Regions from separate parts of the Sinorhizobium sp. FG01 genome, predicted to be linked through region 3. Evidence: predicted binding sites of a transcription regulator. Region 3 holds the regulator's gene; each other region holds the start of a gene.
What was found. The regulator LexA, encoded in region 3, represses DNA repair genes until DNA is damaged. The targets are predictions, from matches to a motif close to TGTTCNNNNTGTGTTCNG.

Region 1 (10,361 bases), on a different contig from region 3:
GCAGGGCGTAACGAACCGCCGTGGCGAATTCCTGCCCATGCATCAGGAAACAGCCGTCGCCGGCAAAGCAGATGACCTCACGGTTTGGGTGAAGGCGTTTCGCCGCGACCGCCGCCGGCAGGCCGTAGCCCATCGAGCCTGAGGCGGGCGCGGCTTGCGTGCCGTAGCGGCGGAAGCGGTGAAAGCGGTGCAGCCAGGTGGCGTAGTTGCCGGCGCCGTTGGTGAAGATTGCGTCCGGCGCCGTGTTCGCCTCGATCCAGTTCATGATCGGTCCCATCCGCACGTCGTCCGGCCCGGTCTCCGGCGGCGTCGACCATCTGAGATAAGTCTCGTGCATGGCGGCCGTGCGCGGCGCCCAGCCAGGCGTTCCGGTGGGCTCAATCCCCGCTAGCGCGGCTACAAAGTCGCGCGGGCTCGCGGCGATCGCCAGATCCGGCCTATAGACGCGGCCGAGTTCCGACGGATCCGGATGGACATGCACCAGTCTCTGCTTCGGATAGGGGACATCGAGGAGGGTATAAGAGGAGGAGGGCATTTCCGAGAAGCGACCGCCCAGAAGCAGGACGAGATCCGCTTCCTTGATTTCCTTTGCCAACGCCGGGTTGACGCCGATGCCGACGTCGCCGGCATAGCTGGGATGCAGGTGATCGAAGAGCATTTGGCGCCGGAAGGAGCAGCCGACCGGCAGATGCCAGCGTTCGGCGAATTGCTCAAAATCGGCAACGCTTTCCGCGGACCAGCGGGTGCCGCCGAGAATGGCAATTGGGCGCTTCGCTTCCGTGAGGAGATCGGCGAGCCGAGCGATCTGGCTCGGTCCCGGATGGCTTTCGACCGGCTGGTAAGGGCGGGCGGCCGGAGCTTCCGTTCGCTCCGTCAGCATGTCTTCCGGCAGTGTCAGAACCACCGGTCCGGGACGGCCGGAGGTCGCGACGGCAAAGGCGCGGGTGACGAATTCAGCAATCCGCGCCGGATCGTCGATCTCGCCCACCCATTTGGCGACCTCGGTGAGGGCGCGGCGGTATTCGATCTCCTGGAAGGCCTCGCGTTCGCGGGCGTCACGCTGCACCTGGCCGATGAAGAGGATCATCGGGATCGAATCCTGGCGGGCGACGTGAAGCCCGGCGGAGGCATTGGTGGCGCCGGGGCCGCGCGTGACCATGCAGATGCCGGGCTCGCCGGTCAGCCGCCCCCAGGCATCCGCCATCATCGCCGCACCGCCTTCCTGGCGGCAGACGACGACGTCGATGTCGGTGTCGTGGAGCGCATCCAAAACGGCCAGGTAGCTTTCGCCCGGCACGCAGGAGATGCGCTCGACGCCGTTTGCGATGAGCGCCTCGACCACCAGTTGCCCGCCCGTCTTCATGTCAGCACCTCCCAATGCTATCGTCCGTTTCGATCAGATCGCCGGCTTGCGGGATCTGTCATGTTGTTTCGTCTATGCGGTTCCTCACCCCGACGGCTTTCAGGCACCAGCGGGCGAAATCTTCCGTCGCGGTTTCGCGGCCGATTTCGTTGAGCGTCTCGTGGCGCATTCCCTCATATATCGTGATCGTCACGTCGGCCATGCCGCGCGCCTTCATGCGTCGGCCGAGCCAGTCGACGACGTCGCCGTTCAAGGTTGAGGGGTCGGCGCTGCCGCCGACCAGCTGGACCGGCAGCGTCGCCGGCAAGCGGGCGAGCCGGTCGGACCGCGCACCGGCAAAGGCAAGTTCGAAGACGTCGATCCAGAGTGAGACGCTGGTCTCGAAGCCGCAGAGCGGATCGGCGATATACTTTGCAACTTCGTCCTCGTCGCGCGACAGCCAGTCGAATTCGGTCTTCCGAGCGGCAATGGCTTTGCTCCAGGCGCCGAAGGTGAGTTGCGAAAGCAGCGGGCTCGGGACGTCCGAGCCCTTCAGCATTCGTTCGATCGCGAGGATCAGTTGGCCGCCGCGGCCGGCGGGACCGGGGCGAAAATTGGAGTTCCAGACGGCGAGCGCGTCATAAAGTTCCGGATCGGTCTCGGCAGCGTTCAGGGCGATCAGCCCACCCATCGAGTGGCCGAACAGCACGACCGGCAGCCCGGGATGGTTGGCGGCGGCCATCTGCCGCACGGCGCGCAGATCGGCAATCACCTTTTCGGAGCCACCGCGCTTAGAGAAGAGACCGAGCTGCGCATCGGCCGCGCGGCTCTCGCCGTGGCCGCGATGATCGTGTGCGTAGACATGGAAGCCATGCTGGGCCATGGCTTCGGCAAAGCGGGCGTAGCGGCCGGAATGTTCGGCAAGCCCATGGCTGACCAGCAATATGCCTCGCGGCGCATCGGAAGCCGTCCGATGGCGCCATGCGAGCGTCGCACCCGTCGGGCTTTGAAGTGTCCTTACCTGCCCGAACATGCCTCACTCCCAATCAAATGCAATAGCCGCAGAGCAGCTATTGCGATGGAGGCTGATCCACCATCCGCCCAACACTCCACGCGATATCAAATCGATTTGGCGGTCAAAGGCAATCGCTGCTTGTTGCTTCTTGCGCATGAGATCAGAACCGATTCGAAGAGACATATTGGGGGTTGCAACTTTCCCGCTTTTGTTGTTAGTTTGTTCTTGTTTTGTTTTTACTGGAGGCCGTTATGGCAGTGCGAGCTATCGTACAGGTGGTAAGAGTTGCAGCGCTTGCTCTTGGGTTGGGGATGTCGTCTCTGGCCGCCGCAGAGGAATCGCCGGGTGAAGAGATGAAGACGGTACCGGATGGGGCAAGGACGGAATATGTGCTGGCGGTCAGTTGGCAGCCCGGTTTTTGCGAGACGCGGCCGACGCGCAAGGAATGCGTCGACCAGACCTCGGACCGGTTCGATGCGACGCATTTCTCGCTCCACGGCCTTTGGCCCTTGAAGAAGAGCTATTGCGGCGTGGAGACGGAACTGAAGGCGCAAGACCGCAAGGGGGAGTGGCTCGAGCTGCCGAAACTCGCCATGGCAGACGAGACCGCCGCGCGTCTCATCGTCGCCATGCCGGGGGTGAAATCCGGTCTCGACCGGCACCAATGGCTGCGAAGCGGCACCTGCCAGGCCGACAACGCCGACGACTATTTCACGCTCCAGCTTCGTCTTCTCGACGAGCTGAACGCATCGGCGGTGCGTGCCCTGTTTGCCGACAGGATCGGTTCGGAGATTGGCGAAAAGCAGATCAAGGCGGCCTTCGAACAGAGTTTCGGAGCAGGGGCCGGTGATCGGGTGCGCATGCGCTGCCAGACCGTCGAGGGCCGCAGCGTAATCACCGGTCTCACCATTGGGCTTTCCGGCGATCTCTCGGGCCAAGCGGGTCTCGCGGGCCTCATAAAGGCGGCCGGGCCGACCGAGTTCAAATGCGCCAAGGGGATCGCCGACGCCGCCGGGCGGGGCTGAACTGGAAGGCTTATCGCAGCAAGGGAACGGCGCGGGCAGGGCCCTTTGGCGATTGCCCCGCCACCATAATTCGCCTACATAGCGGGCAAATTTCCCCTTCCGATGCGGAGCATTCCTTTATGGCACGTCAGTTTATCTACCACATGGCCGGGCTCAACAAGGCCTATGGCAACAAGAAGGTCCTGGAGAACATCCATCTGTCGTTCTATCCGGACGCTAAGATCGGCATTCTCGGCCCCAACGGCGCCGGCAAGTCCACGGTTCTGCGGATCATGGCCGGGCTCGACCACGAATATACCGGCGAGGCCTGGGTCGCCGAAGGCGCGACCGTCGGCTACCTGCCGCAGGAGCCGCAGCTCGATGCGCAGAAGAACGTGCTCGAGAACGTCATGGAAGGCGTGGCCGCGAAGAAGGCGATCATCGACCGCTACAACGAGCTGATGATGAACTATTCCGACGAGACGGCGGAAGAGGGCGCCAAGCTTCAGGACATCATCGATAGTCAGAACCTCTGGGATCTCGACAGCCAAGTCGAAATGGCGATGGACGCGCTCCGCTGCCCGCCGGGCGACGCCGAGGTCACCAATCTGTCCGGCGGCGAGAAGCGCCGCGTGGCACTCTGCAAGCTGCTCTTGTCGCAGCCGGACCTGCTGCTTCTCGACGAACCGACCAACCATCTCGACGCCGAGACGATCGCCTGGCTCGAAAAGCACCTGCGCGAATATCCGGGCGCCGTGCTGATGATCACCCACGACCGCTACTTCCTCGACAACGTCACCGGCTGGATTCTCGAGCTCGATCGTGGCCGCGGCATTCCCTATGAAGGCAACTATTCCGCCTATCTGCAGGCAAAGGCCAAGCGTATGGCCCAGGAAGGGCGTGAAGAGGCGACCCGCCAGAAGGCCATCAGCCGCGAGCAGGAGTGGATCGCCTCGAGCCCGAAGGCCCGACAGGCGAAGTCGAAGGCGCGTATCCGCGCCTATGACGAGTTGGTAAAGGCGGCGGCCGACAGGCGTCCGGGCGACGCCCAGATCATCATTCCGGTCGGCGAGCGGCTCGGCCAGGTGGTCATCGAAGCGGAGAACATCTCCAAGGGCTATGACGACCAGTTGCTGATCGAGGGCCTGAGCTTCAAGCTGCCGCCGGGCGGCATCGTCGGCGTCATCGGCCCGAACGGCGCCGGTAAGACGACGCTGTTCCGGATGATCACCGGCCAGGAGCAGCCCGAAGAGGGCGCGATCCGCATCGGCGACAGCGTGCAGCTCGGCTATGTCGACCAGAGCCGCGACGCGCTCGACGGCAACAAGACGGTGTGGGAGGAAATCTCCGGCGGCAACGACGTCATCAGGCTCGGCAAGCACGAGGTCAATTCGCGGGCCTATTGCTCGTCCTTCAATTTTAAGGGCGGTGACCAGCAGCAGAAGGTCGGCACGCTTTCCGGCGGCCAGCGCAACCGCGTGCACCTCGCCAAGATGCTCAAGGCCGGCGGCAACGTCATCCTGCTCGACGAGCCGACCAACGACCTCGACACCGAGACGCTTGCCGCACTCGAGGATGCGCTCGAAAACTTCGCCGGCTGCGCGGTGATCATCAGCCACGACCGCATGTTCCTCGATCGCCTGGCGACCCATATCCTCGCCTTCGAGGGCGACAGCCATGTCGAATGGTTCGAAGGCAACTTCGAGGATTACGAGAAGGACAAGATCCGCCGGCTCGGTCCCGACTCGGTCAACCCGACGCGGGTGACGTACAAACGCCTGACGCGGTAATCAACCACTCGGGGGCGCCGCACACGCCGTCGGATGTCCCGGTGTGCTTCGGCGCATTTGCCGCGCGGATGTGGCAACTTGTGCGACGGGACGGGAGCCGCGCTTGAGCAGCCCCGCCGCTCCTGTCCGCGGCTGCCGCGTCCAACTCGTAACATCGCTGCGCGGGCGGATCGTAAGGTCTGCCCGCTTTCATGTCTGGGAAGCGTCATCTCCTTGCCTTTCCGCGCAAATCCCGCTTGCGCGCCGTCTTCAAATCACATAAACATATCTTTATGTGTTGATGAGGATCGCGATGACGAACCGTGGAACGCTTGGCTTGGATGCCTTGGTCGACGTCCTGAAGGCGGCGGGCGAGCCGACGCGCATGCGTCTTCTGGCGCTGCTTGCGGCCGGCGACCTGACCGTGACCGATCTTACCGAAATTCTCGGCCAGTCGCAGCCTCGCATTTCCCGGCACCTGAAACTGCTTGCGGAAGTGGCGCTGATCGATCGCTACCAGGAGGGCGCCTGGGCCTATTTCCGTCTACGGCAGGAGGGCGGGCGGGTCGCGCTTGTCCGCGAGCTTCTCGCGGCGTCGGCACCGGACGATGCGATCCTTGCCAGAGATTCCATTCGGCTTGCGACCCTGAAGAAGGCGCGCGCCGAGAAGGCCCAGGCCTATTTCAGCCGCAACGCTGCCGAGTGGGACGAGCTGAGGCGCCTGCATGTCAGCGAAGGCGACGTCGAGGCAGCCTTGAAGACGATGGTCGGCGACGAACCGGTCGACAGCCTGCTCGATCTCGGAACCGGCACGGGCCGCATCCTGCAGCTCTTCGAGGGGCTCTACCGGCGCGGTATCGGCGTCGACGCCAGCCGTGACATGCTGGCGGTGGCACGTTCCAATCTCGACCGGGCCGGCATCACCAAGGCTTCGATCCGCCACGGCGACATCTTCAACCTGCCGCTGGACGGCCAGTCCTTCGACCTCGTGACGATCCATCAGGTGCTCCACTTCCTCGAAGATCCGGAGGCGGCGATCGCCGAGGCGGCGCGCATGCTCGTGCCCGGAGGGCGGCTCGTGATCATCGATTTTGCCCCGCACGGCCTCGAATATCTGCGCAACGAGCACGCTCACGCCCGCCTTGGCTTTGCCCATCAGACGATGGCCGATTGGCTGCAGAAGGCCGGACTGACACTCGAGAAGACGACGGATCTTGCCCCGGAAGGCGGGGAAGAGGGGAAACTGACGGTCACGATCTGGCTGGCGCGCGACGAGCGGGCTGCCGATGTGGCCGATATGCCGCGACAGCGCCTACAGGCGGGGGGAATTTGAGAATGAACGCACGGACGCTTTATCCCGCGGAGCGCGGCAATCTCAGACTTTCCTTCGAATACTTTCCGCCGAAGAACGAAGAGATGGAAATCCAGCTCTTCCAGACCATATCGGATCTCTCGGTCTTCGCGCCGGCATTTCAGACGGTGACCTACGGAGCCGGCGGCTCGACCAAGGCGCGTTCGTTGACCACGGTCAAGCGGATGATTGGGGAGATGGGGCTGAACAACACGGCGGCCCACCTGACCTGCGTCGGCGCGCCGAAAGCCGAAGTCGATGCGGTCATCGACGAGTTCGTCGCCTGTGGCGTCCGGCATTTCGTAGCGCTGAGGGGTGATCCGCAAGGCGGTATCGGCAGCGCCTACGAGCCCTTTCCGGGCGGATATGAAAGCTCGGCGTCGCTCGTCAAGGCGCTTCGTGCCCGCGGCGATTTCGAGATTTCCGTCTCCGCCTATCCGGAAAAGCACCCGGAGAGCGCTGATGTCGCGGCCGATATCGACATGCTGAAGCGCAAGGTCGACAGCGGCGCCACGCGCGCGATCACCCAGTTCTTCTTCGACAATGACGATTTCGAACGATATCTCGAGCGGGTGCGGCGCGCCGGCGTGCAGATCCCGGTCGTCCCGGGCATACTGCCGATCAACAATCTGACGCAGGTCATCCGTTTCGCCGGACTTTGCGGCTCGAAGGTACCGGAGGCGATCATCTCGCGGCTTGCTCATCTCGACGACCAGCCGGAGGAGCGGTTCAAGGAGGCGAGCCATATCGCTGCCGAACAGATCGTCGATTTGGCGCGTCGGGGTCTACGCGACTTCCACCTTTATACGATGAACCGGTCGCCGCTCATCGCGGCCGTCTGTGAACTGGTCGGCTATCGGCGCCGACCGGTCAGGCCCGCCGCCGCACCCTCCTATCCGGCGGTCGCTACGGCTTAGCGCATCGGCGCGAAAATCGGAATGGATTTTCGGAAAGCACGATGCGTAGATTCAAAGTGTTACAGCGTCCTTCGCGCGTCTGAAAAGACGCGCGGCGCTGTAGGCCTGAATCCGACTCCAAGAGAAGCGAAAGCCCATGAACGGTTCGTCGTTCATGGGCTTTTCTGATGTCGCAGCTCTGGCCGGGTGCTCTCGGAGCGGCCTTCGTTACCTCTTCTGCTGAAAATTGGAGTTTCCGGAAATTTAAGTCCCTCGGTTTGGACTTTCAGCGGCCTTTCGTCAGACGAAGAGCATAACCGCCACGAATGCGAACGCTGCACTGATCATGAGGACATTCAACGAATGTGTAAGTCCCATAGGATCCTCCCTGCGTTGACGGGTAAAACATAGGGCCAAAAAGCGGCGCATAAAAGCGAAACTTGTGCTGCAGCGCGAAAACCGTGTATCCCAGCTCCGATATTCACAGCCCTAAGTGTCTGAATGGTTTTATGAATCAAATGCCACATTATTTTCACAATTGCTGCCGGAAGGTTAATGTGAACGCTTGTAACGGTCTGTGAAGCGTCTCAAAGCCGTACCCGGCAGCTGTTTTTGATTCCCCTCAGGTCGACGAGCGCGGCCGCAACATGCGCCCATCGAGGACGGCGAGGCCCGCCGCGATCAGCGCCATCCCGGCGAGGTCGGTGACCTGCAGCGTCTCGCCAAGGAAGAGATAGCCGAGAAGAATCGCGCTTGGCGGCACGAGAAGCGTGACCAGCGACGTGTTGGTGGCACCGGCCTCCGCCATGATGCGGAAGAACAGAATATAGGCATAGGCGGTCGAGACGAGCGCCAGGCCGAGGATCGCCAGCACGGCGGAGAGCGGCGGCATCGGGAGGATCCATGGGGTGTCCACGAAGGCGGCGACCGGCAGCATGACGATGGTCGAGGCCGTCAGTTGTCCGGCGGCCGTCACCGGCGGCGCCAGATTGCGAAAGCGCTTGCCGTAGGTGGCGGACAGGCCATAGCTCACGGCCGCGAGAACCGGCAGGACGAGGGCCCAGAGCGGTACGTCCCCCGCGTCCCCGAAAAGGCCTGCTAACGCGCTCGGGCCGATGAGCACCACGGTGCCGGCGAGCCCGAGCAGACAGCCGCTGATCTTGGCCGCGGTCAAGCGCTCGTCTTCCGTTGCGACATTGGCAATGAGCACCGTCCAGACGGGCGTCGTCGCGTTCAGAATGGCGGCCAGCCCGGCACCGATATGGGTCTGGCCGAGAAAGATGAAAGCATGCGGAATGGCGTTGTTGACGAGGCCCATGACCAGAAATTCCCGCCAGCGTCCAACGAGCGCCGGGTAGAGGCCATGATTGCCGCGCAAGTAGATGTGCAGGGCGATCGCGGCGAGGCTGAGGCGCAGCAGCACGAGCGTGAAGGGCGGGACATGGGCAACCGCCACGCGGGCGAAAAAGAAAGACCCGCCCCAGATCAGGCCGAGCAGCATCAGCAGCAGCCAAAGCCGCAGGGTCATGTGGGTGGTGGCGGTTCTGCCGGATGATAGCATTTGGGCCCTGCTGCGATCGAAGCCGGATTGGATTCGCCGGGCGTATCCAATCCAGCAATTTTCGATTGCGCAAGCGATAATGCGAAGAAGCGGGCGTTGCCACCCGCTTCTTGCGAAATTGCTCAGGGGTTTCGATATTGGCGTCAGAGGGCCTGGAGCAGATCCGGCGTCGCCCAACCGTCGGCCGGCAGGCCGAGTTTCAGCTGCTCCTTCTGCAGGGCCGTGCGTGTGCCCGAGCCGAGAATACCGTCGATCTTGCCGACGTCGTGGCCGAGCGCCTGCAGCTTCGTCTGCAGTGCCTTCATCTCCGCATCGCCGAGGCCCGGTTCCGGATTGCCGGCCTGGTAGGGCGGGGCGCCGGCGAGGCGGGTGGCGAAATAGGCGGCCGACGTCGTATAGATGAACGACTGGTTCCATTCGAGATAGATCTTGAAGTTCGGGTAGGTCAGGAAGGCTACGCCCTTTCGCCCCTGGGGCAGCACCAGCGAGGCCTCAAGCGACCCATGCGAGGTATTGCCGTCGCGCGGAGTGACGCCAAGAGCGAACCAGTCGCCCGCCGTCATGCCCGCCTGCAGGCCCGTCTTTTCCCAGGGCAGTTCATCCGGCACGCTGACTTCCTGGATCCAGGGCTGTCCCGCGGTGAAGCCGAGGCTCTGGATAAACTTCGCCGCGGTCAGAATTGAATCCGGCGCGCTCTTCTTCAGATTTACGTGCCCATCGCCGTCGCCATCGATGCCATAGGCGATGATGTCCTCCGGCAGCATCTGCACCTGACCGATCTCGCCGGCCCAGGCGCCCGTGGTCACCGCCGGGTCGAGATCGCCGTGCTGGACCATTTCGATGGCGGCAAGGAGCTGCGGCCGGAACATTTCCGGCCGGCGGCAGTCATGCGCCAGCGTCACCAGCGCATTGCGTGTGTTGAAATCGCCCTGAACGGCGCCGAAATCGGTTTCCATCGCCCAGAACGCCGTGATCACCGGCGCCGGCACGCCGAACTCACTCTCCGCGCGGGCGAAGACGTCGGCATATTCCTTCATCTTCTGGGCGCCGATGTCGAGCCGCGCCTTGCTGACGGTGCGCTTGGAAAACTCGGTGAAGGTCTGCTTGAACACGCCCTGGGCGCGGTCGCGACTCAATACCTTCTGGTCGATGGCCGCCCCGGCGAGCGCCCGGTCCGCGACATCGGCGGGGATGCCCTTGCCGATCGCCTCGGCCTTGACGCCCTCCAGAAAGGCAGCGAGATCGCCGCCGCAGGCAACGGGGGTCTGCGGTTGGGGCTGCGTCTGAGCCAGCGCCGAGGTGCTGGAGAGGGCGAGCAGGCCAAGGGTGAGGAACGCGTTGCGAGCATTGCCAATCATCATAATTCCTTTCGAGGGCCGCGTGGCCTGGCGCGGCCGTCGGGCTTGCGAAATTGCGCAGATCA
Region 2 (10,361 bases), on a different contig from region 3:
CTCGATGCTTCGCGAAGGGGCGGGCAGCCATGGGATGAAGTTCTTCCCGATGGTCTTCTCGCTGTTCATGTTCATCCTGACGGCGAACCTGCTCGGCATGTTCCCGTATTTCTTCACCGTCACCAGCCAGATCATCGTGACTTTCGCTCTCGCCGTCTTCGTGATCGGCACGGTCCTGCTCTACGGCTTCTACAAGCATGGTCTGGGCTTTCTCAAGCTCTTCGTGCCGCACGGCGTGCCGGGCGCGTTGCTGCCGCTCGTGGTGTCGATCGAAGTCATCTCTTTCCTATCCCGGCCCATCAGCCTCTCGGTCCGTCTCTTCGCAAACATGCTGGCCGGCCATATCACGCTGAAGGTCTTCGCAGGCTTCGTCGCCTCGCTCAGCGCTTTCGGTGCGCTCGGCATCGGTGGCGCGATCCTGCCGCTCATCATGACCGTCGCTCTCACCGGTCTTGAGTTCCTCGTCGCCTTCCTCCAGGCCTATGTCTTTGCGGTACTGACCTGCATGTACCTCAACGACGCTGTCCACCCGGGAAGCCACTAAGGAATAACAGTCGCTCGCTTCCGGTCGGCTTCAGCCGCCCGGGCGCAAATCCTAAGCCGCAACACCATTCGAAGGAGTCAATCATGGACGCGGAAGCAGCAAAGTTCTTGGGTGCAGGTCTTGCATGCCTTGGTATGGCCGGCACGGCTCTCGGCCTCGGCAACATCTTCGGCAACTATCTCGCTGGCGCTCTGCGCAATCCGTCGGCTGCTGACGGCCAGTTCGGCCGCCTCGTATTCGGCTTCGCCGTTACGGAAGCTCTGGGCATCTTCTCGCTGCTCGTAGCCCTGCTCCTCCTCTTCGCCGTCTAATAACGGCTGAAGCTTCGGCCGCGGTCCCTCGGGTTCGCGGCCGCGCATATCTTTAAGTGCACCTTGGAGGTGAGCATGTTTGTGACCGCGGCCTATGCCCAGCAGTCAACCACCACTGAAGGCGCCGAAGCACACGATGCCCCTGCGGCCGGTGAGGTGCACACCGAAACGGGTGTGGCCCACGAAGGCGAGCATGGTTCCGGCGTGTTTCCGCCCTTCGATTCGACTCATTTCGCTTCGCAGCTGCTCTGGCTGGCGATCACCTTCGGGCTTTTCTATCTCCTGATGTCGAAGGTCATCATTCCGCGCATTGGCGGGATTCTCGCAAAGCGCCATGACCGCATCGCCCACGATCTCGATGAAGCCTCCCGCTTAAAGGGCCAGGCCGATGCCGCGATCGCTTCCTACGAGCAGGAACTGGCGAATGCCAAGGCCGAGGGCCACTCGATTGCCGACACGGCCCGCGAAGACGCCAAGAGCAAGGCGAATGCCGACCGCGCGGCCGTGGAGGCCGAGCTCACAAAGAAGATTACCGCTGCCGAAGCGCGCATCGCCGAGATCAAATCCAAGGCGCTTGCCGATGTCGGCGCTATCGCCGAGGAGACGGCCACGGCCGTCGTCAAACAATTGATTGGCGGCAACGTCACGAAGACCGAGATCGCTGCGGCGGTCAAGGCGTCAGCCGGCAACTGAGGGGCAGGGAACAATGGCACTTGATGCGACTTTCTACGCCCTCGTCGGCCTGATCCTCTTCTTCGCTCTCATCGCCTATCTGAAGGTGCCGGGCAAGATCGCCGAAGCGCTCGACGCGCGTGCCGACAAGATCGGCAACGAACTTGCGGAAGCCAAGCGCCTGCGCGAGGAAGCCCAGGCCCTGGTTGCCGAATACCAGCGCAAGCGCAAGGATGCCGAGGCGGAAGCCGCCAACATCGTCGCTGCCGCCCAGCGCGAGGCGGAGATGCTGGCGGCGGAAGCCAGGCAGAAGACCGAGGACTACGTCACCCGCCGTACGGCCCTTTCCGAACAGAAGATCAAGCAGGCCGAAAGCGACGCAATCAACGCGGTTCGCGCGGCAGCCGTCGATCTCGCGATCAGCGCAGCCGAGAAAGTGCTTGCGACCAAGACCGACGCGAGCGCACAGGACGCCCTCTTCCAGAAGGCGCTCGGCGAGGTCAAGGGACGCCTGAACTAAGCTCCGCATTTACACTTCGCGCATTAAGAGCCCTGCTTCGGCGGGGCTTTTTCTTTGGCACGGGCACTAGGGAAGGGGTTCTTCGTCAGGAACTGACTTCGAGCGGTTCGGCGCTCATTGCCATGGGTTGCTCTTGCTCCTGCCGAAACGGGCGGAAGCTCATCCGATGCAGCGAACACGGTCCATGGCTGTCGATGGCGTTCCGGTGCCGGACCGTGGCATAGCCTGCGTGCATGGCAAAGCCGTATGCGGGAAAGGTCGCGTCGGCGCGGGCCATCATGCGATCGCGGGTGACCTTCGCGACGATGGAGGCGGCAGCGATCGACACGGAGCGGGAATCGCCCTTGATGATCGCCTTCGCGTGGCAGGCGAGGCCCTGCGGAACGTCGCGGCCGTCGATGAGTGCGAAGCGCGCCGCCACGGACAGGCCGTCGATCGCGCGGCGCATGGCGTCGAGGCTTGCCTTGAGGATGTCGGTTGCGTCGATATGTGCCGCCGAGGACGAGGCGATCGACACGGTCGCCGTCGCCATGATCTCGTTGAACAAGGCCTCGCGCTGCTCGGCCGTCAGCAGTTTGCTGTCGTTGAGACCGGCCGGCACGGCCTCGGAATCGAGGATGACGGCTGCTGCCACCACCGGACCGGCAAGCGGGCCGCGGCCGGCTTCGTCGGCGCCGGCGACCGGCCAAAAACCATCCCGCTTGGCGGCGATTTCGAAGCTGAAGTCCGGAGGCACCGGCTCAAGTTGAAAAAGCGGGGAATCGGGCGACTTGCGACGTGACATGCGGGGGACCCTCGCATATTCGCCCGATTCCCTTCAAGCCCCCCGGTACGTGTGCGGCGGTAAACCGGGAGGAAAGCCAGCGCCATCCTGAGGCAAGGGTGGCGCCGGAACTGAATATGAGATGAGAGGGTCTTTTCGCTCCCCCACACATTCGCGGCTCGTCTCGCACCCTCCTAACGCGCGTCGCGTTCAAACGCATTCACGCGGCGCGCTTTAGGTCTTTGTTTTTGTGCATGTCGTCATCCCAAAACCGCTGCACACTTTTGGGCGACATGCATTAAAGCAGCGACAGCTGCACTCCCATTCCCAGCGGCGGCACGAAGAGATCGTGCCGCAATTGGCGACGGGTGAGGTTGAGCTCCAGGCGCTTGGCGGCAAGTTCGAAGCGGCGGCCGATCTGCCAGGCATAGGGACCGGCGCCCTTCATCCGCTTGCCGAACTCGGCGTCATAATCCTTGCCGCCGCGCATCGAGCGGACGAGCGACATCACGTGTCTGTAGCGGTCCGGATAGTTTCTGAGCAGCCAGTCACGGAAGAGCGGGCTAACTTCCAGCGGCAGACGTAGGAGAACGTAGCTTGCTTCCGTAGCGCCCGCCGTTTTCGCGGCATCGAGCACCCGCTCTATCTCATGATCGTTGAGAGCGGGAATGATTGGTGCCACCATCACGCCGGCGGGAATGCCTACTTCAGAGATCGCGCGAATGGCTTCGAGCCGCTTTGGCGGTGTCGATGCCCGCGGCTCCATGGCACGCGCCAGCTTGCGGTCGAGGGTGGTCACGGAAATGCCGACGCGCGCCAGACCTTTTTCCGCCATCGGTGCGAGGAGATCGATGTCGCGCGTCACCAGCGCCGACTTGGTAACGATCATCACCGGGTGATTGGCGGCCTTCAGCACCTCGAGGATCTGGCGCATGATGCGCCACTCTTTCTCGATCGGCTGATAGGGATCCGTGTTGGTGCCGATCGCGATCGGCCGCACCTTATAATCCGGCCTCGCCAATTCCCGTTCCAGCAAGCGGGGCGCGTCCGGCTTGGCGAAGAGCTTCGATTCGAAATCAAGCCCTGCCGAGAGCCCCATATAGGCATGCGTCGGCCGCGCGAAACAGTAGATGCAGCCGTGCTCGCAGCCTCTGTAAGGATTGATGGAACGATCGAAGGAGATGTCCGGCGACTCGTTGCGGGTGATGACGTTGCGGGGTTTTTCGATCTGAACATCCGTCCTGAACGGCGGCAATTCCTCAAGCGTCTGCCAGCCGTCGTCGAACACTTCGCGCGTCCGCGGTTCGAAACGTCCGCTCATGTTGAGGGCGGCACCGCGTCCCCGCCGACGATCGACGTCTATTCTGGCACCCGTACCGGTGACGATCGCTTCAGCCAGCTCTGCGCTATTGCCGGGCGCAAAGGCACCCTGCCTGAGTTGAGGCAGCTCGGTCATGGAAATCTCCTCGGAACCGATTTGCGACTTCGTTCCGCTCTGATTATTTTCCTAGCGCATCGAAACGAACAAAGCAAGAACAAATATCGCTGTAGGTCGGGAATGGCCGAGGGAAGCAGCTAACCTCCCTTAAGAATTATGGTATTTGATGCAGCTATGCGCTAGGAGACGGTATGCTGACGATCATAATGGAGACACGCGACAACGAGGCGGAACTCGCGCAGACCTTGTCCGTGCTCGTCGCCGGGGCCGTCGAGGGGCTCGTCAGCGACGTGATCATTTTGGATCACGGCTCGAGAGATGGCTCGGTACACGTCGCCGATGCGGCCGGCTGCCGCTTCTGCGCCGAATGGGACCTCGCCGATGTGGTCCGTTCCGCGCGCGGTGATTGGCTGATGCTGCTCGAGCCGGGGGCCCGTCCGATAGGGCGCTGGGTGGACGAACTCATCGAATATCTGGCGCTCAACAAGGATCCGGCCCGGTTTTCACCATCGCGCATGCACAGGCGTCCGTTCTTCAAGCGCTTGTCGCAACGGGCCGCGCCGCTGGAAACCGGGTTTCTGCTGCGCAAGCAGGATGCCGTGGCTGTCGCGCGTGCCGATATGCAGCTCAGCGACATCGCCAATGCCCGGGCAGTCCGCAAGCTGGCGACCGAAATCGTTCCGGCCTGGGTTGCTCTCGGCAATCGATCTTTGGCCGCGCCTATTTGAAACAGTCCAAGTGCTGCAGCCACACAAGAGGGAAGTGCCTTGCGGCACCCCCTGAAACGATTCTCAAATGACCTTGCCTAGGAAAGGGCTTGCCATGCTGCTCCATCTCCTTGTGGTGGGGCATCATGTCGTATGACTCTCTAGCTCTTTCCACGGGGAAAACGGAAAGAGGCGTCTTCGCTTCGCCTTGTACGAATGCTCGCTAGGTGCATTGTTCCGGTGAGCTGACGAGTAGCAATCTAGCGAGTTCAACCATGCGTGGCTGTTCCAAACGGAACAGGGTCAGCCGCGTTTCAGGTGTTCGTCAAGCCGGGGCATGATCTCAACGAAGTTGCAGGGCATGTGCCGGTAGTCGAGCTGCTGTTTCAGGATTCCGTCCCAGGCGTCCTTGCAGGCGCCGGGCGAGCCGGGCAACACGAAGATAAAAGTGGCATTAGCAACGCCGGCCGTTGCCCGCGATTGAATTGTCGACGTGCCGATCTTGTCGTAGGAGATCCGGTGAAACACTTCCGAGAACCCATCCATACGTTTCTCGAATAGCGGCTCCAGCGCTTCGGGCGTCACGTCTCGGCCGGTGAAGCCGGTCCCGCCGGTGGTGATGACGACGTCGATCGCCGCATCCAGCGTCCAGGCCTTTACCTGATCGTAGATCTTCTGGCGATCGTCGGGCACGATTGCGCGCGCTTCGAGCCGATGTCCGGCGTCGCGGATGCGTGCCTCGAGCGTGTCGCCCGACTTGTCGTCGGCGCGCGTGCGGGTATCGGAAACCGTGAGGACCGCGACCCGAACCGGAATGAAGGAACGTGTTTCGTCGATGCCGGGCATACCTAATCTCTCATCCCCGCGGTTCGGGTGGCGTGAACGTACCACTCGGCATGACCGGCGGAAATGCGCTGTGCCGCCGCAGCCGCCCTTTCGTCGCTGTCGAAGAGGCCGAAGCAGGTGGCGCCCGAACCGGACATACGCACCAATTTGGCTTCTGCGGCTCGCAACGCAGCCGACACCCCCTCTATCGTCGGCTCCAGGGTTTGCGCCGGTCGCTCCAGATCGTTGCGCATACCGGCAAGCGCCGTCAGCCAGTCCGCCGCCGTGCGGGCGCCTTGCGGAAGGGTGAGGGGAGGGTTGCGCTTCTCGGCGAGCATCCGGAAGATGACCGGGGTCGAGACGGCAACGAGCGGATTGACGAGGACGATCGCAAAGGACGGCAGATCGGCAAGCGGGGCAAGCTCTTCGCCGATCCCCCGCGCAAGCAGCGGCCCGCCGTCGAGACACATGGGCACATCGGCACCAAGTTCGAGCGCGAGCTCCACGAGCCTTTCCGGGGCGATCTCTGCTCTCCATAGGGAAAGCAGCCCCCGTAGCGTCGCAGCCGCGTCCGCCGAGCCTCCGCCGATGCCCGACGCGATCGGCAGGTTCTTCTCCAGGTGCAGATGCACGGGCCCCGCAGCATCGCCGCGTCCGGTCAGCTCCCGCCGCAAGAGGTCGCGGGCCCGCAGCACTAGATTGCCCGTACTGCCTTCCGCCGAAACCGGCAGATCGCGCGCGAAGGGACCAGACAGAGTGAAGCGGTCGGCATCCGCCGGCGAGAATGCCACCCGGTCGCCGCACTCCGCAAAAGTGACGACGCTTTCCAGACTATGATGTCCGTCGGCGCGCTGACCGACGACATGCAGTGCGAGATTGATCTTGGCCGGCGCCACGCGGGTCAGCGCGAAGCCGGCGATGCCGTCCGCCTGCATGCCGTCAGGATTTCTTGTCCGGCGCGGCAAGCTCAGGGCCCGGCTTTTTCGGCAGCGTCTCCTTGGCGTCCGCCGCGGCTGGAACGTTCTGCTTGAGCGGCGGCAGGCCCTTCTCGATCTTGGCCTTGATCTTCGGAACTTCCGCTTCCTCGGGCTTCATTTCGAGAGCCTGGTTCCACTGGAAGACGGCCTCGAGCTTGCGACCGACCCGCCAATAAGCATCGCCGAGATGGTCGTTGATCGTCGGGTCGCCGGCCATCAGCTCGGCGGCGCGCTCCAATTCGGTCACCGCCTCGTCGAAGCGGTTCATGCGGAAATAGGCCCATCCGAGCGAGTCGACGATGTAACCGTCGTCGGGCTTCAGCTCGACCGCCTTGCGGATCATCTCCAAGCCCTTGTCGAGGTTGATGTTCATGTCGACCCACGAATAGCCGAGATAGTTCAGGACCTGCGGCTGGTTCGGATTGAGCTCAAGCGCCTTCAGGAAATTCGGCTCCGCCTTCGCCCAGACCTTCTGCCGCTCATAGGCGATCCCCCTCTGGAAGAACACCGTCCAATCGCTGCGCTTCGGCACCGGGCCGATCGCCTCGACGGCGCGGTCGTAAAGCTCGCCCATTTCCTTGTAGGCCTTGGCGTCGGAAAGCACGCTGCCATAGGCGAGATAGTTGCGGATGTTCTTCGGATCGACTTCGATCAGCGCCTGCAGGTGCTTCTTCGCCTCGTCGACCTTGCCGACGTCGGCCAGCGCCAGGCCGAGCTGAAGCTCGGAGATGCGGCGCATCGGGGAATCTGCCGGCACGCTCTTGTAAAGCGCGATCGCCTCTTCCTGCTTCTTCAGATTTTCGGCGATGCCGCCGAGCATGACCAGGATATCGGCGCTTTCCGGATCCAGGTGGCGGGCGGTCTGAAGATAAAGCGTGACGATGTCTTCCGCTCCCTCGCGGTTGAGGGCGCCGCCGATCGAGAAGAGGACGGCGGCAGCCCCTTGCGCGGCGTTGCGCACCTGTTGTTCCTGGTGCTCGCCCTTTTCGATGCTCTCCCTGAGCGCCTCGAGTGGCGTGTAGTTGTTGACCATGCTCTCGCCGACGGCAACCGTATCCAGCGCCTTCTGCTTGTTGCCCTCGCGGGCCTCGAAGCGGGCCAGCGCCTCGACCGCGCGCATGAACGTATCCGGTGCGGCACTGCCGCCTTCCCGGTCGAGAATGGCGTCGTTCAGCCTGGCACGGGCGGTTGCCTTGTCGCCGGCCACAAGGGCGATCGCGCCGGCGTGATAGTTCTTGAACACCCGGAACCACTCCGGCCCTTCGAGCGCCTTGATCTGCGCGACGGCCTCCTTGGGCCTGCCCTGGCCGGCCCGCGCCCAGGAGGAGAGCAAAGTGCTCATCAGCCGATCGAGATCGTTCGGGCCCTGATAATTCAGGAGCTTCTGGGCGCTGCGATATTCGCGCTTGCGGATCGCCTCGATGGCCCGCACGGTCGTCGTGATGCGCTCGACGGCCGGATCGGCTTTCAACGCGTCGGCGATCTTGACCCCTTCATCGAACTTGCCGCTCATCAGCAGCGTGATCATCAGCCGCTGCTTGACCTCGGGATTGTCCGGTTCGAAGCGCAGGGCGATGCGGTAGAGCTCCGTCGCCGTTGCGAAGTCGCGATCGACGTCGGCCGTCCGTGCAGCCAGGAAGGCGCCGGCGAAGGTGTTGACGCTCCTGACGTCGAAAGGCCGGGCATCCTCTACGGCCGCCTTGTCTTCAGCGAATGCCTGGTGGCTTCCGGTCACGCACAGAAGAGCCAGCATTGCCGCTCCGCCGAGCAGGCGAAGGAATGTATTATGCCGCATGTCAAACCTTTCGTTGCCGATCGTCTCGGCTCGCCGCGTCTCTGCTGGTTGTTCCGGAGTCGATCGCAAGTTGCCGAACGCAAGTCTTGAAGAATAGAATGGCTTTTTTGGCGCAACGCGGCAAGAAATTCCTCCCGCGGAGAATATTGCTCCTCGGCCGGCGCTCAGCTGAGCCGATCGATGCAGAAGTCGATCACCTCGATCAAGGCGGACTTCCAGGAAGAGGCCGGCAACGGCGCCAGAGCGTCGCGCGCAATCGTTCCATAGTGCTGGGCGCGGGCGATCGTGTCGGTCAATCCGCCGTAGCGGCGTATGAGGCCGAGGGCTTTGTCGAGGTTGGCCGCATCGCTGGCGCCGCCTTCGATCGCTTCGCGCCAGAAAGCTCGATCCTCCGGCGTGCCGCGCCGGTAGGAAAGGATGACCGGAAGGGTGATCTTTCCCTCGCGGAAGTCGTCGCCGACATTCTTGCCGAGATCGCTCGACGAGCCGCCATAGTCGAGAACGTCGTCGACCAGCTGGAAGGCGAGGCCGAGATTCATGCCGTAGGATTTCAGCGCATTGCGGTCGGACCGGCTGGCGCTCGCGACGATCGGTCCGACCTCCGCGGCGGCGGCAAAAAGCGCCGCGGTCTTGGCCCGGATGACCTGCAGGTAATCGTCTTCGGTTGTCTCCATGTTCTTGGCGACCGAGAGCTGCAGCACTTCGCCCTCGGCGATCACCGACGCGGCGGTCGACAGCACGTCGAGCGCGTCGAGCGAGCCGACGTCGACCATCATGCGGAACGCCTGGCCGAGCAGGAAGTCGCCTACGAGCACGCTCGCCTGATTGCCCCAGATCGTCCGCGCCGTCGACTTGCCGCGCCTAAGATTGCTTTCATCGACGACATCGTCGTGCAGCAGCGTCGCCGTATGCATGAACTCGACGCTTGTTGCGAGCTTGACATGGGCGTCGCCCTCGTAGCCGAACATCGAGGCTGCAGCGAGCGTCAGCATCGGCCGCAACCGCTTTCCGCCGGAGGAAATCAGGTGGTTGGCGACCTCCGGAATCATCTGCACGTCGGAGCCGGCTTTGGAGAGGATGAGCTGATTGACGCGCTCCATGTCGGACGCCGTCAGGTCGACGAGCGGCTTCACGGAAGCCTGTTTGTTTTTATTGTCTTCCAGCGGTATCACTACGCCCAACGCCCCGGACTCCTGCTTCGTTGTCGGGTCTGACAATAGAAAGCGGGACTTCGGGCGGCAAGAGGCGAATTGCCTCGCCCGGTGCAATTTAAGACGGGATCATTGAGACGAATGAAGGAATTGATCCGCACCAACGACGCCGTGCTGCTCTCCTTTTCGGAAAGCCTGATGAAGGATGCCGGCATTGCATGCCTGATTGCCGATCGGGACATGAGCATCCTCGAAGGCTCGCTCGGCCTCTTGCCACGCCGCTTTCTGGTGGCCGATGAGGACGCCGACAGAGCCCGGCGTATTCTCATCGATGCCGGCCTGGAAAAGGAACTGCGGCAATGACTCCCGGCCTGCCGGCCAGCGGCTGCCGGTTCGAGGCGTCGTTGCTGCAATGACGACGAGGACGACGACGGCGGAAACCGTGGACGCCTTTCACCGCGGGAAATTTCATCTGATCCAGCCGCTCGGCCAGGGCCATCGCTCCGGCATGGACGCGATGCTGCTTGCGGCACTCGTCTCGTGCGGGCGGCCTTGCCGCGTCGCAGATCTTGGTGCGGGCGCGGGTGCGGCCGGCATGGCGGTCGCCTCGCGGCTCGAAGAGGCAGAGGTCCTGCTCTTCGAGCGCTCGCCGATCATG
Region 3 (10,361 bases):
GCCGTCGACCTTGCCGTCGGTGTCGCGCCAGATCTCCGGTGCGGTCGTCTGGACATGCGCCTCCCGGTTCGCGACGTTGTCGAACTGGTTCGCCCAGATGGCACCGTTCGGTTCGGTCTTGGCGAGTTCGGCCGCCAGCCGCCCGGAGACCTTCACGTAGTTGTTGGGGTTCTTGTAGGGTACCGCCGGAACCTCGACCAGTTCGGCGCCGAGAAGCCGCAACGCGTCCTTCTTCTCCTGGCTCTGGGTTTCCGGGATGACGATGACGGTGCGATATCCGAGCGCGCTGCCGACGACCGCCAGTCCTATGCCGGTATTGCCTGCCGTGCCCTCGACGATCACGCCGCCGGGGCGCAACTGGCCGGCCTTCTCGGCCTCGCGGATGATCCACAGCGCTGCCCGGTCCTTCACCGATTGACCGGGATTGAGGAACTCCGCCTTGCCGAGGATGGAGCAGCCGGTAGCTTCGGAAACGGCATTGAGCCGGATCAACGGCGTATTGCCGATGGCTTCGAGCACGGACGGATGGACACTCATCTTGGAAAACCTCACGCTGGACGGAACGATGGCCGGGCCTCAGCCAAGCATTAACCTCGACGAACGGCAAGCAGCAAACATTTGGAGCAGAATCGCCGAAATATTGGCGTGTTTTCGGCTCAGGCTGTTCAACAGGCAAGAAAAAGCGTTTCGCCGCTTTCCTGTCGCGGGCAAAAATCGTCTCCGCAGTCAATTTGACGGGCGGCAAGCGGAGAACGGGGACAGGATCTGCCGTCGGAGAGGCAACGGGTTCGGACCTGCCGAGCCTTCCGGGAAGGAAAGCTTCCTGAACGACGTGCGAGGACGAAATGATGACTGCATTTACCGCCCGCCCCGAGCATGGATGGGCATGGGTAACCGGGGCAAGTTCCGGAATAGGGCGCGCCGTTGCGCTTCGACTGGTGGGGGAAGGCTATTCGGTCGTCGTCACGGCGCGCAGTCACGAGAAGCTCGTCGCTCTTCAGCATGAGGTCGACGGACCGGGCAAGATCGTCGTTCTCGACGGCGACGTCACCGACCCGCGCGACATGGAGCGGTTGCTGACGGCGATCGAATATGAGCATGGCCGGGTGGCATTGGCGATCCTCAATGCCGGCGTAGCCATACCCGTGCGCGGAGACGACCTCCATCTCGAGGCATTCGACAAGAGCTTCGCGGTCAATCTGCACGGCGTCGTCAACTGTCTCGTGCCCCTGGTTGAGCACATGAAGGCGAACGGCCATGGCCAGATCGCCATCATGTCGTCGGTGGCCGGCTATGGCGGACTGCCGATGAGCGCCGCCTATGGCGCCACCAAGGCGGCCCTCATCAACATGACCGAGAGCCTGAAATTCGACCTCGACCGGATCGGCATCAGGCTGCAACTGATCTGTCCAGGCTTCATCGCGACGCGTGGCTCGGTGAAGAACAACCTGTCGCGCCCGGCCCCCCTTGTCAGCGCCGACGAGGCGGCGGAATGGATTTGCACGGGTCTGAAGTCGAGACATTTCGAGATCACCTTCCCGAAACGCTTCACCTATGCCGTCAAGTTGCTGCGGCTCCTGCCCTACGGCGCCTATTTCGCGCTTGTCGACTGGCTCGTGTCCGGGCCCGGCCCGCATGGTACAGCTCCGAAGCACAAGCAGTCGGCATCCGACAAGCGGCCGCGTCAGGCGGTGTGAAGCACGAGCACTGCGCCGAAGACGAGGATCAGGCCAACCCAGCCGATCGGCTTGAGCTTCTCTCCGAACAAGAGGCGGCCGGAGATCGCCGTGCCGAAAATTCCGGTGCCGCCCAGCACGGCATAGGCGATCGCAAGCTCCATGCCTTTCACCGCCTCGGCGAGCAAGGCGAACGCGGCGAGCACCAGCAGGATCGAAAGCACGCCCCATCCGCGTTTGACGAAGCCATCCGACTTCGACGAAGCGAGATTTGCCGCGACATCGAGCAGGCCGGCCATGAACGCGAAGGCGAAGGAGAGACCGGAGGCCGTCACGGCGCGGCTTCCTCGCCGATGTCGTCGTCGTGAGCCTTGCCCGCATTGACAAGCAGGATGCCGAGCACTGCCATGGAAAGCCCGACCACTTCGCGGCCGCTCAGTACATGGCCGAAGATGAAGACAGAGACGAGGGTGATGAGCGCCACGCCCGAGCCTTCCCAGATGGCATAGGCCACGCCAACCGGTACTGTCTTCACGGCCCTTGCGAGAAACACGTAGGAGAGGGCGATCGAGGCATACATGACCGCGTGGCCGATATAGGCGCACGAGGCCGAGGAGGCCTTCATGACGGTGAGACCGACCACTTCGGTCGCAATCGCGAGCGCCAGGAAAAGCCACGCCAAGCGCATGAAGCACCTTCATGTAAGGTCGAGTAAGGACGACAAATGAAAAGAGCCATTCGGGCGCACGCCGCGAATGGCTCTTTCGAAACTGGCTCCCCGGGCCGGATTCGAACCGGCGACCTATCGATTAACAGTCGAGTGCTCTACCGCTGAGCTACCAGGGATCATCTGCGCCGCAGAAGTGAGGCTGCTAATACAAATGCTTTTCCGATTTGCCAAGCGATTTTTCAAAAAAAATCTTGGGCCGCGGTTGTCACCCTGTGGAGAAGGCACCAACTGTTGGGGAGTTGGATTAAAGAGGCATAATGGCGAACGGCGGCAAGAAGAGATATTTCGGCATCGATCCGCAAACACGTCAAATCGTGCTCGGCAACTGGCGAATTCGGCTGCCCGACTCGCCGGCCCTGCGCATCTTGATCGGGTCGCTGCTCGTCGTCTGTGGCCTGCTCGGTTTTCTGCCGGTTCTCGGTTTCTGGATGGTCCCGCTCGGCCTGCTCGTATTGTCGCATGACATCCCTGCAGTGCGCCGCGCCCGCCGGAAGCTCGCCGTCTGGTGGGCGCGTCGGCGCGGCACTGAGAACTCCGGGAAGTAGGCCGGGCACAGGCCTGCAGTTCCTCCCACGGGGAGGACGGCCGGAAGGTTGCTTTCACCCGTCGCTCCCTGTCACAGTGGCAAGACTGCAACTACCGCATACTATGTACGGTAGAGATAGCGCCGCCAAGCACGCCGCTCTTGAACTTTTCCCCCAGACACAGTTTTTTTACAAAACTGTCACAATCCGGGGTTCAGAAAATGTTCGACGACAGGATCGAACTTTCCGACTGGCGTGAATGCGCTGCCGGCCATCAGCGCAGCATTTTCGAGAATCGTCTCCATCCGAGTGTTCTCATCAAGGTTCTGAAGCTGGGATCCAGAGAAGCAAGCGGCACACGCCAGTCAAAGAGGGCGTTTGCATTCCTCAACCAATTCAAACGTTTCGGGGCCTATCGAACGTTTCGGCGTGAAGTCGACGAATTCCTTGAGCAGGCGAGAAAGTTCTCCCTCGCGGACGCCATCGAACTGCCGATACCGAAGATATTCGGCTTCGCCCAGACCGAGTACGGCCTGGGGCTCGTGGTGGAAAAAATAACCAGACGCGATGGGAAGCTCGCGCCCACCCTCGCTCAGTTGGCGTTTTCGGGGCAGCTCACCGCCAGGCATCTCACGATGATCGACGAAATCTTCGAACGGTTTCGCCGCCTGCACATCGTCATGATGGATGTAAATCCCGGCAATTTCGTCGTTACCGATCGCCGCGGTTACGATGAACTCATCTGCGTCGATGGGACGGGAGAGAAGAGTTTCTTACGCATTTTCGCTCTCTGTCGCCGTGCGAACGACATCAAGCTCAGACGGATGCGTTCGAAGCTGCTGACGAAGCTGGCGAGAATATTGGAGCATCCAGCCGCGATAGACGGAGAACAATCTGTCCACGCCGCACTGATGCGGCATTCAAAGCCGACCGGCCGCTATCTGCGCTTGTCAACTGCCTCGCCGCATCCGGCGCTCTTGGCGGCGGTCTTGTCGAGCGTACCGGTCTAATCGCCTCAACAGCTAAAGCTCCGGGGCAGGTTCGCGCCAAGCTTATATGCCTCGGCAGGCGAAAAATGCCTCGATTCAACTTTGGGTCGCCGATCGACGGGCTATAAACATCGACCTGAGCTGTGGGAAAACCCTGGAGCAGATTGCTACCAGCCAAGGGCGTGGCACCGGATCGAGCACCTGATCTCGTGACGTAGAATCGGCAATTAGATGTGTAATGGAGGCCTCGCCCGGAATTGAACCGGGGTACAAGGATTTGCAGTCCTCTGCGTCACCACTCCGCCACGAGGCCTCTCGTGCTCGTAAAATCGAGCGATGGCGGGCGTTTAAAACGAATCCATGTGGAGCGCAAGAGGGAGACGTTCAAAAAAGACGCCCACAAACAGCTTTGAACAGGCCGGAATACGAGAGCGCTTCTTGCCGGTGGCATGGCGGACGCCGAGACCAATAAACGCCGGCCGCAGTAAGCGAGATCACGGAAGGCAAAGAGAACAGTTCTGTCGTCGCGACCGCGCGAAACGACCGCACACAGGATCGGCACAGGAACCCAAATCGGCCTAGTGATAGCGCCGGATCAGACCGACGAGTTTGCCCTGAATTTTCACGCGGTCGGGTCCGAAGATGCGCGTTTCGTAAGCCGGATTCGCCGCTTCCAGTGCGATCGATGCGCCCTTGCGGCGGAATCGCTTCAAGGTTGCCTCCTCGTCGTCGATCAGGGCGACGACGATGTCGCCCGGGCTGGCGGTGCTGGCGTTGCGGATGATCACCGTGTCGCCATCGAGAATGCCCGCCTCGATCATCGAATCGCCCTTGATTTCGAGGGCGTAGTGCTCGCCGCTGCCGATCATCTCGACCGGCACGGAAATCTCGTGCGTATTGTTCTGAATGGCCGAAATCGGCACGCCGGCGGCGATCCGGCCCATGACCGGCACTGTTATAGACGCGCTCTCGACCGGCGGCGTTGGCGCCGGCTTCGGTGCCGGGGGCTTGCCGAGGCTGCCCTCGATGACGCTCGGCGAGAAGCCGCGCCGCGGCTGGGCTGGGCTCGAATAGGCTTCCGGCAGCTTGATGACCTCGAGCGCTCGGGCCCGATTGGGTAGCCGGCGAATGAAACCGCGTTCTTCCAGCGCAGTGATCAGCCGGTGGATGCCCGATTTCGACGCAAGATCGAGCGCATCTTTCATCTCGTCGAAGGAGGGCGGGACCCCGGATTCCTTCATCCGTTCATGAATGAACAGAAGCAATTCCTGTTGCTTGCGGGTCAGCATGCGCGTCACTCCAGATTCGCGAAACAAATCAAGAACAGAAACTATCCGTTCCATATGTGTTCCGCAAGCACTTAATATTCCGTGAACTCATGCGTCGAGGCGCGTCCGCTATCAGGGCGGCACGGACGGTTTGCGGGTTTCGATGGTGGTGAAGACTTGCGTGCGGCAAGCGTCACACATAGGCGAGCGTTTGCTCACCTTTGACGACGCTGTGCATCGTCTTGACAAGCCGTCCTAGTAGGCGAGGCGCAGCCCGCCGGGGCTAAGAACGTCGAAGTCGGGTTCAGGGTAGGGGCCGTACCACTGGGTGTAGGTCGTGTTGCCCGTAGCGCCTGTCGTGGCGCATCCTGAAAGTGTGAGAAGAGCGATTAAGGCGGCGGCGATCAGAGATTTGAGAGGCATGGTAGTCCCCACTTGCGGGAGTTGCCGATATGCAATGATGCCAGGTGCTAAGTCTCTCTCAAATCAGGCTCTTTGGCAAGCGAGGGGCAAGGCGGGAAGACGGCACATCGGGTGGAAAACACCGCTCCCTCTGACTTCGGGTCGCTCGCTTCTTAACGGAATTCGCGTTCGCAATGGGTCTGCTGCGAACACAGTCTGAAGTGGTGGTCGTCCGAGGGTGACGAGCCACGTCGGATCGGCCCGCTACAGAGATGTCGCTGATGTCTTAGCGATGTTCTGTTACCTATGTCTCCGGGTCGGACAAAGGTCGTTTGGTGGAGTCGAAGGGAGTCGAACCCTCGACCTCCGCAGTGCGATTGCGGCGCTCTCCCAACTGAGCTACGACCCCAGCCGTTCACCTATATAGGCGGATTTGAGCGCCCGCGCCAGTCCCTCCCGGCGTCTCGCGTGGGGAGGATCGGGGCCGTCGTGGATGTCACTCGAGGAGAATTTGCTTGAGCGTCGCGGCGTCCTCGATGAAGGCGGCGGGATCGTCATTGGCGACGAATTCCAGCATTGCAAAGCGTCGCCCGGTCCAGCGCGATGCGGGGAGGGCCGTGAGGACGCTTCGCCAATAGTCGGATGCCGATGCCAGGGGAAAACGGTTGCGATTTCGATCCCAGGCGAAGACGTGGACATGAGATACATGCTGACCGATGCGGGCGACCTCTGCGAGCGCCTCGCCGAGCTCCAGCCCGGGCCGCGGCTGCCAATAGAGATAAACATTGTCGTGGGCGATCGCGTCGATCAGGCGGCTTGCCGAGTCGGTCGTGTCCGTCAGCGATTGCGGGTGATATTCCAGCGAGACGGTCACGCGGTGGCGCGCGGCTTCGGCGCCCATGTCGCGGATCGCCTTTGCGGCATCACGTCTTTCGCCTGCGCTGTAGTCCTTTGAATCGCGCCGGCGGGTGCCTGGCCAGATGCGGATATTCGAGGCACCGAGTGCAATCGCGCTCTCGAGCGCACGCCTGAATTCGATGAGGTCGTCAGTCGGTGGCGCGACATAGGATCCGTAGGATGTCGTCAGTTCGGCCCTTGCGCTGAGGAGCCCGACGATCCGGGCGTTGGACGTGTCGCCCGGAGCAATATGAGCGTCGCCTGCCCATTCGATCGCCGCAAGACCGGCGCTCCGGGCTAAGCCGACGATTTTTTCCGGAGGCAAGCTCCTGAAGGTGACGGTGCAGAGCCCCGGTTCGAAATCGCTCATGCAATGCGCTCCAGGTCGTGCTTGCGGACTTCGAACAGCAGCTGCCGGCCTTCCAGAAAGCGCTCGATTTCGTCGACGGCCATTTCGCCGAGTCGCGTCCTCTCAAGTCCGATGGCGCCGGCAATGTGCGGCGTTAGGAAGACGTTCGGCAAATCATAGAAAGGCGACGTTCCTTCCGGCACCTCGGGATCCGTCACGTCGATGACGGCATTGATTGCGCCCGTCTTCAGCCGGTCTATCAGTGCGGCCTCGTCCACGAGCGCACCCCGCGCCGTATTGATCAGTGTCGCACCGTTCTTCATCAGGGACAGCCGCCGCCCGTCGATCATGTGCTGGGTCTCGGGCAGAGAAGGCGCATGCAGCGAGACTATATCCGAATGCGCCATCAGCGTCTCGAGATCGGCTTTTTCGACACCGATAGCCGAAGCGCTTTCTTCCCCGACCAAGGGATCGTAGAGCAGCACCCGATAATCGAAGGGGCGAAGCAGGTCGATCACCCGCCTTCCGATCCGCGAGGCGCCAACGATGCCGATGGTGCGGCGGTAGTTTCCAATAGCCTGCCCCTGCAGCAGCTGGATGCGCTGACGCCCTCTGTCGGCGGCATAAAGGTCGCGGAAGCGAAAAACGTGCTTGCCCGAAAAAATGATTGCCGCCAGCGTGAACTCCGCGACCGGCACGGCGTTGGCTTCGGCCGCATGGCTGACGGTGATTCCTGCATCGAACACGGACAAATCGATCAGGTCCTTGACCGTTCCTGCCGCATGGACGATGAGCCGAAGGCGAGGGGCCGATCGAAGGGCGTTCGCATCGAAGCTCGGGGCGCCCCAGCCGGTCACCAGGATCTCCGCTTCGGCGAGCAAGCGGCTTCCCCGGCCGTCGCCGAAAACGGTCATGGGTTGCCGATCGAGTATGCGAGCGAGACGGTCTATGCGTGCGAAAAGTTCCGGTGTGAGTACGTGTTCCGTCCTTTCGGGCTGCATCGCGAAGGCAATCGCCGGGGGGGTCATGACATGCGTCCCGGCGCTTGCATGGCGCTGACCCTTACGCCCTCTTCGGCGACGGTGCGCAGTTCGGCGATCTTGGGGACAGCGGGCGGACCTTCCCAATCGCCCGACACGGCCGAGATGTCGCGAACGGCCAGCACGGCGCAGCGGAGAATAGTCTCACCGGCGGGGATCGTGCCGCGCAATTGCGGCACCAGGGTCTTTGCGGCGATGAGATTGGTATTGGGCGCCGCCTTCTGTGCCAGACCTTGGCGCGTGACTGTCGAGCCGAGGTCGTGGATTCCGCTGAAGTCCTCTTTGCCGATGGCATAGGCCCAACCCGCCTGTGCGGAAAGTGTATCGGCTTCGAAGTCCCGTCTGGCAATGGCAAAGCCGCCCTCGGCAGTTTCAAGCGGCCGCGGCGTCGTGATCCTGTGCACCCGGACATGCCAGGGCGTGGCCGGCAGCAGCCAGGTCTCGACGGAGACGTCCGGCCAGGGCGACCACCTCGCAAAGAGCACGTTACCGGCAAGCCGTGCTTCCTCGTTCGCCTCGCGCACACGGTAGTGAATGCCGTCGTCGCTGAAGGCCAGCATCGAATCGAAGGAGCCTCCGCTGAAGGCCCGCTCGTCGCTCTCGACGCTGAAGCCGTAACGCGTCGAGTAGGCGAATTTCGCGTATTTTTCCGAGCCGAACCGCATTTGCCGGTTCTCCTGCCCGGAGGAAAGCGCCACGACGTCGCCCTTGGCGGGCATCATCACCATGCCAGGATGGGGGAGCGCCACCGGGTCGGGCGACGGGCTCGGGGCCGTTTCCTGGGAAGTCCAGAACGGATGGTTCTTGGAAACAGCGAGCGGCAGGAAGGCCTTGAACGCCCAGTAGGGAGAGCCCGCTGAATTGTAGTTTTCCGACATCAACAGGTTCGGATAGCCGTAACCGACCGACAGCACGCCGTCCCGATGGGTGATCGGTTTGTCCGCCCACCATCTGAGGTGGCGAAGGCAAAGGCCCTTGATCTCGCCCCAGGGCAGCGCCTCGAGATCGGCAAAGGCGAGCGCCGACCAGAAGCTGGCGCAGGCGAAGCGATAGGTGAGGCTGCGGCCGAAGGGGACGGTCGCTCCGTCCTCGGCGAACCAGTGGCGAAAATCCTGGGCAAAGGCCAGCGCACGCTCGCGATAGCGCCTGGCATAGTCATCCTCGACGAGGCGCGAATAGATGAGGCCGTAGAAGTGCATCGCAAACGGGATGTAATGGTCGACACGCCGCACATTGCCGTCCCGATACCATCCGTCCGCTATGTAAAATCCGTCGAGTTCCGAGAGATAGGCATCGGTCAGGCTGCGGTCGTAGTCGATACCGAGCCGATCGAGTGCGATGTCGACGAGGATACGGAAGAACTTCCAATTGTTTTCGGCATAATCGAACTCTCGCGCCCGGAGCAGATAGGTGACGAGGTTGTCTCTTGCCCGGCCGCTTAGCGGGTCCCACAGTTTCTCCGGGATCAGGGCAAGGGTGAAGCCGAGGGCGGCGAGTTCGACCATGCGCTGGTCGCGGTTGCCGACATTGCCCCAGAACTCCGGATGGTTCGGGTCGGTGCCGTTTGCGATGCCCTCGACATAGCGGCGCCAATGGGGGAAATCGCCGCCGGCGGCGGCAAACGGTGCAAGCCCCCAAAGCGGCCGCGCGAAGCCCTCGAGATCGGCTGCGGCCCGGTCGAAGTGGGCGGCGGCGGCATCGAGGCGGACGCGCGCGTTCCCTTTTGAAAAATACGGCAACAGCGGATCGAAGAGGCCCAGCAGGGCGTGCTGCATGTCGCTGCGTGTTTCCAGCGGATTGCCGACGAGCGGGTTGGAACTGGCGGGATCATAGGTCATGGGTGCCGTCTCGCCTCCAAGCTTCCGCCGGCGACGGGGAACACCGCGTGCGACACGTGCCGGGCGGGCCTATCGCGATGATGGAGACGGAAGTGCATCATACCGATCGCGTCGCGGCCGAGGGCCACGCGGTTGACACGCATCGTCGCGAGCCGTGGATTTGCCATTTCGGCGCAGGGCAGATCGTCGAAGCCGACGATGGCGAAATCCTCGGGAACGCGCCGGCCGAGCTCGGTGACCGCTTCGAGCACGCCGACGGCGAGAAAGTCGTTCATGCAGAACGCAGCCGTGAAGCCGCCGTCCTCGGCAAGGGCGGCGAGCGTCGCCGCATGCGCCTCGACGCTGGAATTGCCCTCGAAGGGCAGGCGGATGACGCGCCCTTCGCCGCCGTCCGCCGAAGCGATTGCCGCCTCGAAGCCGCGAACACGTTCACGGATCGTATGCCGATGCGATCCGGTCAGGTGAAGGATGCGGCGATGGCCTGCCTCAAGCAATCGCCGGGTCGCCGCATAGGCGCCGTGGAAGTTTGCGGGCGAGATGCCGTCGAAACGCATTTGCGGGTCGGTGCCATTGACCAGGATGACCGGCGTGCGACTTTCCTCGAGCCATTTGCAAAGTGCGTCAGCGGGGTCGATCCCGACCAGGAAG

Region 1: a site for LexA is predicted at 2,578-2,595, ahead of CO656_RS07460 (ribonuclease). Genes of this name have one in related genera too.
Region 2: a site for LexA is predicted at 4,331-4,348, ahead of CO656_RS15415 (PA0069 family radical SAM protein). Genes of this name have one in related genera too.

The regions. Positions count from the first base shown of each region.
Region 1 is NZ_NWTB01000004.1:417,649-428,009, forward strand. It holds gene CO656_RS07450 (thiamine pyrophosphate-binding protein) at 1-1,363, opposite strand, end outside; gene CO656_RS07455 (alpha/beta hydrolase) at 1,422-2,375, opposite strand; gene CO656_RS07460 (ribonuclease) at 2,609-3,382, shown strand; gene ettA (energy-dependent translational throttle protein EttA) at 3,502-5,151, shown strand; gene CO656_RS07470 (metalloregulator ArsR/SmtB family transcription factor) at 5,444-6,463, shown strand; gene metF (methylenetetrahydrofolate reductase [NAD(P)H]) at 6,466-7,398, shown strand; gene CO656_RS07480 (DMT family transporter) at 8,000-8,938, opposite strand; gene CO656_RS07485 (lytic murein transglycosylase) at 9,082-10,296, opposite strand.
Region 2 is NZ_NWTB01000008.1:204,439-214,799, reverse strand. It holds gene CO656_RS15440 (F0F1 ATP synthase subunit A) at 1-544, shown strand, start outside; gene CO656_RS15435 (F0F1 ATP synthase subunit C) at 628-855, shown strand; gene CO656_RS15430 (F0F1 ATP synthase subunit B) at 931-1,548, shown strand; gene CO656_RS15425 (F0F1 ATP synthase subunit B) at 1,562-2,047, shown strand; gene CO656_RS15420 (ribonuclease HII) at 2,133-2,831, opposite strand; gene CO656_RS15415 (PA0069 family radical SAM protein) at 3,109-4,266, opposite strand; gene CO656_RS15410 (glycosyl transferase) at 4,440-4,976, shown strand; gene moaB (molybdenum cofactor biosynthesis protein B) at 5,259-5,801, opposite strand; gene CO656_RS15400 (4-(cytidine 5'-diphospho)-2-C-methyl-D-erythritol kinase) at 5,804-6,715, opposite strand; gene CO656_RS15395 (tetratricopeptide repeat protein) at 6,720-8,552, opposite strand; gene CO656_RS15390 (polyprenyl synthetase family protein) at 8,717-9,733, opposite strand; gene CO656_RS15385 (DUF2007 domain-containing protein) at 9,845-10,066, shown strand; gene CO656_RS15380 (tRNA1(Val) (adenine(37)-N6)-methyltransferase) at 10,116-10,361, shown strand, end outside.
Region 3 is NZ_NWTB01000003.1:83,628-93,988, forward strand. It holds gene CO656_RS03110 (cysteine synthase A) at 1-537, opposite strand, end outside; gene CO656_RS03120 (SDR family NAD(P)-dependent oxidoreductase) at 849-1,697, shown strand; gene CO656_RS03125 (SMR family transporter) at 1,685-2,011, opposite strand; gene CO656_RS03130 (SMR family transporter) at 2,008-2,364, opposite strand; tRNA gene CO656_RS03135 (tRNA-Asn) at 2,448-2,522, opposite strand; gene CO656_RS03140 (hypothetical protein) at 2,664-2,951, shown strand; gene CO656_RS03145 (YrbL family protein) at 3,152-3,940, shown strand; tRNA gene CO656_RS03150 (tRNA-Cys) at 4,159-4,232, opposite strand; gene lexA (transcriptional repressor LexA) at 4,498-5,208, opposite strand; gene CO656_RS30105 (hypothetical protein) at 5,443-5,610, opposite strand; tRNA gene CO656_RS03165 (tRNA-Ala) at 5,923-5,998, opposite strand; gene CO656_RS03170 (sugar phosphate isomerase/epimerase) at 6,086-6,856, opposite strand; gene CO656_RS03175 (hydroxyacid dehydrogenase) at 6,853-7,863, opposite strand; gene CO656_RS03180 (DUF2264 domain-containing protein) at 7,860-9,713, opposite strand; gene CO656_RS03185 (LacI family DNA-binding transcriptional regulator) at 9,710-10,361, opposite strand, start outside.